2 regions of the Hypnocyclicus thermotrophus genome follow, and region 2 is predicted to be linked to the other one. Evidence: riboswitches for the same ligand, from Rfam matches in the RefSeq annotation. Region 2 holds a riboswitch; the other holds the start of a gene.
What was found. A riboswitch is a leader RNA that binds a small molecule or an ion and turns the genes downstream of it on or off. The one in region 2 is predicted to bind cobalamin.

Region 1: linked by a shared signal. The riboswitch ahead of EV215_RS00080 (TonB-dependent receptor) and the one ahead of metE (5-methyltetrahydropteroyltriglutamate--homocysteine S-methyltransferase) in region 2 are both predicted to bind cobalamin.

What each region holds. Positions count from the first base shown of each region.
Region 1 is NZ_SOBG01000001.1:9,169-13,622, forward strand. Features, by position in the region: gene EV215_RS00065 (ABC transporter substrate-binding protein) at 1-389, shown strand, start outside; gene EV215_RS00070 (FecCD family ABC transporter permease) at 494-1,492, shown strand; gene EV215_RS00075 (ABC transporter ATP-binding protein) at 1,504-2,262, shown strand; adenosylcobalamin-variant (AdoCbl-variant) riboswitch at 2,301-2,375, shown strand; gene EV215_RS00080 (TonB-dependent receptor) at 2,484-4,361, shown strand; gene EV215_RS00085 (energy transducer TonB) at 4,422-4,454, shown strand, end outside.
Region 2 is NZ_SOBG01000003.1:76,507-80,960, forward strand. Features, by position in the region: gene metE (5-methyltetrahydropteroyltriglutamate--homocysteine S-methyltransferase) at 1-1,811, opposite strand, end outside; cobalamin riboswitch at 1,916-2,093, opposite strand; SAM riboswitch class I at 2,144-2,266, opposite strand; gene EV215_RS03935 (ribonuclease H family protein) at 2,318-2,776, opposite strand; gene EV215_RS03940 (GAF domain-containing protein) at 3,077-4,396, shown strand; partial or broken gene EV215_RS10610 (DUF2194 domain-containing protein) at 4,386-4,454, shown strand, end outside.

The DNA.
Region 1 (4,454 bases), on a different contig from region 2:
GAGTTTCTTATTATTTAAATAGTTTAAAAAATATAAGATCAAAACCAACTGTATATTATGTAGTTGGTACTGGCGAAGCTGAATATACTGCTGGAAAAAATACTTTTATTGATGATTTAATAAAAATAGCGGGAGCTAAAAATATAGCAGATGATACTGAAGGATGGGTATTTAGTAAAGAGAAATTATTTGAAAGAAACCCTGACATTATTTTTGGTTCTGAATATAATATAAATCTAATGAAAAATTCTGAATTATATAGTCAACTAAAAGCCTTTAAAACTGGAAATTATTTTATTGTTGATGAAAATATAATGAATCTATCAGGTCCAAGATTAATAGAAGAAGGACTACCTCTATTAATAGAACATTTTCATAAACTAAAATAAAAAATCTATAAACTTATAGAATAAATAAAATACTTTAAAAAACTGTTTTTAATTATTTAAATTTAATCATTCAAATCTCAATAACATTATTAATAGGAGTTTTTATGAAAAAAAATATTTTTATAAATAAAAAATCATATCTCTACATTATCATTACTTTAATTATTCTATTTGTTTCAATATTTGTATCTTTAAATTTAGGTAACAGTGATATTTCTATAAAAGAAGTCACTGAAATATTACTAAAAAAAAGTGATGATAAAATAAAAACTCTAATTATTTGGAATATACGTTTACCTAGAATATTATCAGCTATTCTAATAGGTGGTAGTCTTGCTATAAGTGGTGCTGGCCTCCAGTCAATTTTTAGAAATCCTATGGTTGATCCTTATATTATAGGGACCTCAAGTGGTGCTGCAATTGGTGCTACACTAGCATATATTTTAAAATTAGATATGATTTTCATTAAAATATTTGCTTTTATTTTTGCTCTTATATCTTCTTTTTTTATATATTTTCTTAATAATAAAAATAATCAAATAAATACATTAAAACTATTATTATCAGGAATTATCTTAAACTCTTTTTTATCCTCAATAGTATCATTATTAATGATACTCAATAAAGATGAATTAATGAATATTCTATATTGGACTATGGGTAGCTTGAATAGTAGTTCTTTTAAAGATTTAAAAATAATAACTTTTCCTATTATTATTATTAGTTTTTTATTTTTTTTATTGCATAAAGAATTAGATATAATATCTTTTGGTGAAGAAAACGCTAGAAGTGTAGGTGTTAATAGCGAAAAAATCAAAAAATATGTTTTGATTTTTTCTATTATTTTAACATCCATCTCTGTTTCAACAGCTGGAATCATTGGATTTGTAGGATTAATTACTCCACATTTTTTTAGATTATTTTTAGGCAGTAATCACAAATATATACTTCCACTATCATTTTTAGGTGGTGGCGTATTTTTACTTATTTGTGATAATATATCAAGAAGTATTACTAAAAGTATGGATATTCCACTCGGTATTATTACTGGATTATTTGGAGCTCCTTTATTTTTATATTTATTACTAAAATCTAAAAAATAATGAGGTTATATATGTATATAGAAATTAAAAATCTAAATTATAATAATATTCTTAAAAATATTAATTTTTCAATAAAAAAAAGTAGTTTTAATGTAATTTTAGGCCCAAATGGTGCTGGTAAATCTACTTTATTAAAAATATTATCTAATAATATCAAAAATTACTCTGGAAAAATAACCATAAATAATAAAAATGTCAAAAATTATCATAATAAAGAGTTTGCAAAACTTTTATCTATTATTCATCAAAATAATACCCCCTCACTTGAATTTAGTGTATATGATACTGTAATGTTTGGTAGATATATACATCAAAGTCGATTTAATCAAAATATTAAGACAGATAAAGAAATAGTTTTAGAAACTTTAAAAAATCTTGACTTGTTAGAATATAAGGATAAATCCATACTAAAATTAAGTGGTGGTGAACAAAAAAGAGTTTTTATCGCTCAATCTATTGTACAAGAAAGTGATATTTTGCTTCTTGATGAACCTACAGCAAATCTTGATATAAAACATCAAATAAAAATTTTAGAACTTTGTAAAAAATTAAATAAAACTGGCAAAACAATTATTATGGTTTTACATGATATAAATTTAGCAATAAATTATAGCGATAATATTATTTTTATAAAAAATGGAACCATTAAAAACATTACATCTTCTAATAGTATAAATCCTCTAATATTAGATGACATTTACTCTATAAACTTGGAAATTTTTAATAATTCTAATAATAAAAAAATATTTTTTCCAAAAATAAAAAAATAATATATTTCTATTTTATAAAAAATATGCTATAATACCCACCGTTAGATAAGGAAAGTCTTGTGAAAATCAAGCACAGCCCCCGCTACCGTTAAAGTCGGAATGCTTATTAACTTATTAAGAATAATTTCTTAATAATATAACTTCGGTGGGAAGTAATAATAACAATAAATTATACTTCTCTCCCATAATATTAAAAACAAATTAAACTGGGAGGTTTTTTTATGAAAAAAATTTTGTTGAGTTCTTTACTTTTTTTATCATCTTTATCCTTTTCAAATACTGATTTTTTAAATGATTCCATTACATTAGAATTAAAAGATAGTATTATTACAGCAGAAAAATTTGAAACACCAATAAGAGATACTACTAAAAATGTGTATATTATTAACAAAGAAAATATACAAAATAGTGGGGCTACAAATATTGTTGAACTATTAAAAACTATACCAAGTATTTTTATTGGTAGTGGATATACTAATGAAGGTATTATTGACTTTAGAGGACAAGGAGAAACCTCTAAAAGTAATGTATTGATTTTAGTTGATGGAATATCTCAAAACAGCATTGATATGTCTGGACCAGATTTGAGTATTATTGATATAAACAATATTGAAAGAATAGAGGTTATTCCATCTAGTGGCGTTGTTTATGGTGATAAAGCTGTTGGTGGGGTTATTAATATAATAACCTCAAATAATAAAAATAATATAAAATTAGATGTAGGTTCTTATGGATATAGTAATTCTGCTTTAAATACTTCTAATACTTTCGGTATTTTTACTATAAATAATAATTTTTCAAAAACATTTAAAGAGGGATACAGAGAGCATAGTAATTATAACAAAGAAAATTTTGGCACTGATATAATTATAAATATTAATTCAAATAATAAATTAACTTTTACTTATGATTATAATAAATCTTTTTATAATTATGCTGGTTCATTAACAAAAGCTCAAGTTGAAAATAATAGAACAGATTCTATATCAGGAAAAGGTAGTACTTTTAATAGAAAAAATAATTATTCATTAAATTATAATTATGAAAGTAATAAATTAAAATTAGAAAATAAAGTTAGTAGCTATAATAAGTATAGTGAAGGTTGGTCTAAAATAAATACAGCCTACTTCAGTAATAATTTAAAGATAAAATATAGCTTTAGTAATTTTAATATTATAAATGGAATAGATTTTAGTGAAGCAAGTTCAAAAACAAATTCTACTAATAAAATAGAAAAAAATCAAATTGGAATGTTTTCTTTAATTAATTATTCTATTTTAGATAATTTAATAATTAATGGTGGATATAGAAATGAAACTACAAAATTAGATTATTTTACAGGTAAAGAAAAAAAATATAATCAAAATCTATTTTCAGCTGGTATAAATTATCTTTACTCTGATACTGGTAATGTTTATCTATCTTTTGAACAAAATTATAGAACTCCAACTACAGATGAGTATCAATATGCAATCTATAATTGGGCTACTTATGAAATAACTGGTTATGGATACAAAGAAAATTTAAATCCTCAAAAATCGACTACAACAGAAATTGGACATAAAGAATTTTTTGCCAATACATATATAAACACAACTATATTTAATACTATTACAACTAATGAAATTTTTTATAATCCTTCTACATTTAGTAACGAAAATATTGATGGTACTACTTTAAGAAATGGTATAGAATTTTCTACAAAAACTAATATAAAAAATATAATTTTATCTCAAAGTTATACATATTTAATTGCTAAAATAAATGATGGTCAATATAAAAATAAATTGATTCCATGGGTTCCAAAAAATAGATATAATGCTTCTATTAATTTTAAATTAAATAAATTAAACTTCGAATTAGATTATAATTTTGTAGGTAAAATGTACTCTATATCAGATTGGAATAATCAATATGGAAAAATTAATTCTTATTCTGTAGTTAACTTTACATCAAATTATAAATTTAATAATATTAATACTTATTTCGGTATTAAAAATCTAACAAATACTAAATATTATGATTATGTTACTTATGGTTCTAGTTATTATCCTGCAGAAGAAAAAAGTTATTACATTGGTATAAATTACGAATTTTAATTACTTGGCAGACTAAATTTAGTCTGCCTATTTTATCACTATGTTTTGAAAGGTGTTTTTATGAAAAAATATATTCTTTTTTCTATAATTTTT
Region 2 (4,454 bases):
CTAAGTGCAGCTTCATCTATTTGTATCACTTTAATACCAGATTTTTCAAGATCAAGAACTTCATCTTGAAGCGCCAAAGCAATTTGATAAGCGATATCTCTAATTGATAAATCTTCTCTTACAAATGACCAATTTATAATCGTTATCGGACCTGTAAGCATCCCTTTTACATACTTATTTGTTAATTCTTGAGCATATTTTATATATTCCACTGTAAAACTATCTTTTCTAGATATATCTCCAAATATTACTGGTGGTTTTACACATCTAGTACCGTATGATTGTACCCAACCATTTTTAGTTATTAAAAAACCTTCAAAATTTTCACCAAAATATTCTACCATATCAGTTCTTTCAAATTCACCATGTACTAACACATCAATTTCTAAGTTTTCTTGTAATTTTATTACTTCTTCTATTTTAGAATAAATAAATTCATTATATTTATTTTTTGTTATCTCATTTTTTCTGTATTTGTTTCTTATTTTTCTAACTTCCAACGTTTGTGGAAAAGAACCAATTGTTGTTGTTGGTAGTTTTGGTAAATTTAAATATTTTTTTTGTAATTTTATTCTTTCATCAAATTTTTCTTTTCTATAAAAATCCTCTTCTTTTAAATTTTTAACTTTTTCTTTTACTTCATTATTTAAAAATTCTGTTAAATTTTGTTTTGATTTTATTTTTTTTTGATTTTCATTGTATTTATTATGATTTTCAAAATCTTCAAATTCTAATATATTTTTTAGCTCTCTAAGTTCTATTAATTTTTCTACAGCAAATGATAAAAGAATTTTATATTTTTCATCTAAACTAGTTTCATTTTTTATTGTAAATGGTAAATGAAGTAAAGAACAAGAAGACGATAAAACTAAATTTTCTATTCCTAATCTATCTATAATTTCTATACTTTTTTTATAATCATTTATAAAAATATTTTTCCCATTTACAATCCCTGCAAATATCTCTTTATTATTTATTCCATATTTTTCTATAAGCTCAAAATTATATTCTCCATCAATTAGATCAAGACCAATCGCATCAAAATCTAATTTAATGATATTTTCATAAATATCTCTAATATCACCAAAATATGTTTGAAGTAATATTTTTTTCTCTTTTACATTCAATATTTCCTTATATATATTTTCAAAATTAATAATATCTTTATTATTTAAGTCTGTTACTAAAATTGGTTCTTCAATCTGAATATAACTAATATCAAGTTTATTTAAATTTTGAATAAGTTCTATATAAATTTCTTTGATATCATTAATATAATCTTCCAAATCTCCCTCTTTTATATTAGATAATTTTAAAAAAGTATAAGGACCAATTATAGAAATTTTAGGAGTAATTTCTAAATCTTTTGCTTCTTTATATTCACTTAATATTTTTTTTAGATTTAAATTAAAGCTAATATTTTTATCTAATTCTGGTACTAAATAGTGATAATTTGTATTAAACCATTTTTTCATCGCAAGTGCTTTTACATCTTTATCATTTTTTTGATATCCTTTAGCCATTGCAAAATAAGTATCTAATTCATCTAATTCTAATTCGTTATATCTTTTGGGTATCGCACCTAAAAGACATATCGTATCTAAAAAATTATCATATAATGAAAAATCATTAATAGTTATATAATCTATACTATTTTCTTTTAAAATATTTAGATGTTTTTTTCTGATATTACTACTTTCTTTTAATAATTCGTTTTTTGTTATTTCTTTTTTTAAAAAATTTTCTACTATTTTTTTTAATTCTCTATTTTCTCCAATTCTAGGAAATCCTATCACTGATGTTTTATACATAATTTTCCTCCTATTAATTTTTATTTCATTGAAATTACAACTTTAAATCTTAGTGTTATTAATAGGAACCGTCATAAAATAACCTCATTATATCACCTTCCCTCCGAAGAATTTTAAAATAGGTAAGTCTCCTGACTTAGCTTCATCCTACTCCCTTGTCTTCCCAGAATCTCTTCCAGTGACTTTTTTAAGGTTTCGTCCACAATACAGTAGCGGGGGCTGTGCTGGATTCTCACCAACTTCCTTGTTATGCACAAGTACACCTATTTTTATATATAATTTTTAATAAAAAAACTCTTTCGAGTATGAAAGAGTTTTACTAAATAAACTACCTCTCATCTTCGAATTTTTTGATTTAAACTTTTAATCAATAATTCCCGGAATTAGCACCACACCTTAAATGGTAGGTTGCTGAAGCATCTAAGGGCCGTTCCCTCCGCTTCTCTTGATAAGAATTTATTAAATTTTAAAATTATATTATAAAAATAATACAACTTTTTGTGAAATTAGTCAAGATTTTTTTCATCAACTAACAAATCATACATTTGACTCCCTTTTACAGCTAATCTATCTGCTATCTCATTATATCTATCTCCGTTATGTCCTTTTACATGAAAAAATTCTATTTTTTTAAAACCTTTTTTTAAATTATATAATTTCATCCATAAATCATAATTTTTTTTAATTTTTCCTTTTTTTATCCAATCATGTATCCATATGTTTATTCCGTTTACCACATAACTACTATCTGAATATACTTTTATTGGAATATCTTTTCTTTTTAATTGTTTTAATGCTTCTATTACCGCCATTAATTCCATTCTATTATTTGTAGTATTTTTATATCCACCAAATATTTCTTTTATTTTACCTTTATACATCAATACAGCACCATAACCACCAGTATTTTCTTTTTCTTGATTATTTGCACATGCTCCATCTGTATATATTATAATTTCTTCCAAAATAAATCTCCTTTTTTAATATTTTCTTAATATCAACAGTTTATAATATAATATTATACTAGTTTATAATATAATATTATACTTGATTTATACTATTTTATCAAATATAATAATTAAAAGACTTTAGTATATTAATATAATAACCTATAGCTTAAGGAGACATCTTATATGAAAAAAAATTTTTCCATCTTAAAAATATCATTTTAAACAATTTAAAAATAAATGACAAAAATATAAATAATCTATTTATTAGTTCAATGTTTATTTTTTCTTATGACAAAAACACTCAAAAAGTTTTAAATGAAAAAAATAAAATCAATTTCAATTGGTAATATCAAATACAAAAATATAGAAATTAATTCTGAAAAAAATAATATTATAAAAAAAATTATATTCCTTATAGTTGAATCAATTATTCTTTTTGGAGGTATTTTTACTTATTACTTTTATTTTTCACCATTTAAAGAAACATTTATTAATTTAAATATTCATCCCTATATAATAATTATTGCATTAATTGCTATTCGATATGGAAATTATCTAACATTAATCTCAAGTACTATTGCAAGTGGATTTTTTATTTTTAGTTATTATTTATTAGACAAAGATATTATTATTTTCTTTAATGATTTTTCTCATTATAAATTTTTGTTAATGTTTTATATTACAGGTATTTTTATTGGTAAAGTAAAAGATGATCATACAGACAAAATAAATACTTTAACAAAAAAAATTGAAATTTTAGAAGAGAATTATGATAAATTACGTGATACATTTGATAAAAACGAATTTATAAAAAAAGAATTGAAAAAACAAATTATAACATCAGAAGAAAGTATTTTTTCTCTTTATGAAATAGCTAATTCAATGGAAAAACTCGATTCAGAAGAAGTTTTCACAGAGATAATAGGTGTTATTATAAAATTTCTAAAAGCTAAAACTGTCTCATATTATACATTAAATAATTATAAAAATTTTCTTAGATTAAAAATACGTTACGGTAATAATTTTACTTTGCCTTCATCTATTGATATCAAACATGAAAAATTTTCTTATTTAAAAAACATTATAGAGAATAGATCTTATTATAAAATTTCTAATAACAATAATGATACTCCTATTATGAGTGCGCCAATTATAGCAGGAAATGAAATTCTAGGAATAATAAATATAGAAGAATTGGATTTTGAATATACAACGGAATATACTTTTAATCTATTTAAAATAATAATTGATTGGACAAATAATGCTTTAGAAAAAGCAGAAAACTATAAACTTGCATCAGAAGGAAAGGTAAAAATAGAAAAATATTATAAAAACACTAAAATTTATAAAAAAGAATATTTTAATAAAAGAGTATTATTAGAAGAAGAAAGAAAAATTAAATATAATTTAAATTATATTATTTTAGAATGTAAAAATAATTTAAATTTTTCTATACTTGAAATTGAAGAAAAATTTAGAAAAGTAATACGAGATGTGGATATTTTAGGATATGATGAAGATAAAAAAATAATTTCTATTTTATTACCTGCAACTAATATAAAATATTTGGATATAATAAAAGAAAGAATAGAATCAAAATTAGATTCTGAATTGGTGGTATATCATGCAAAATAAAAATAAAGTCTTAATATTAATTATTACTATTTTTATTACTGGTTTTTCTATTCAATTA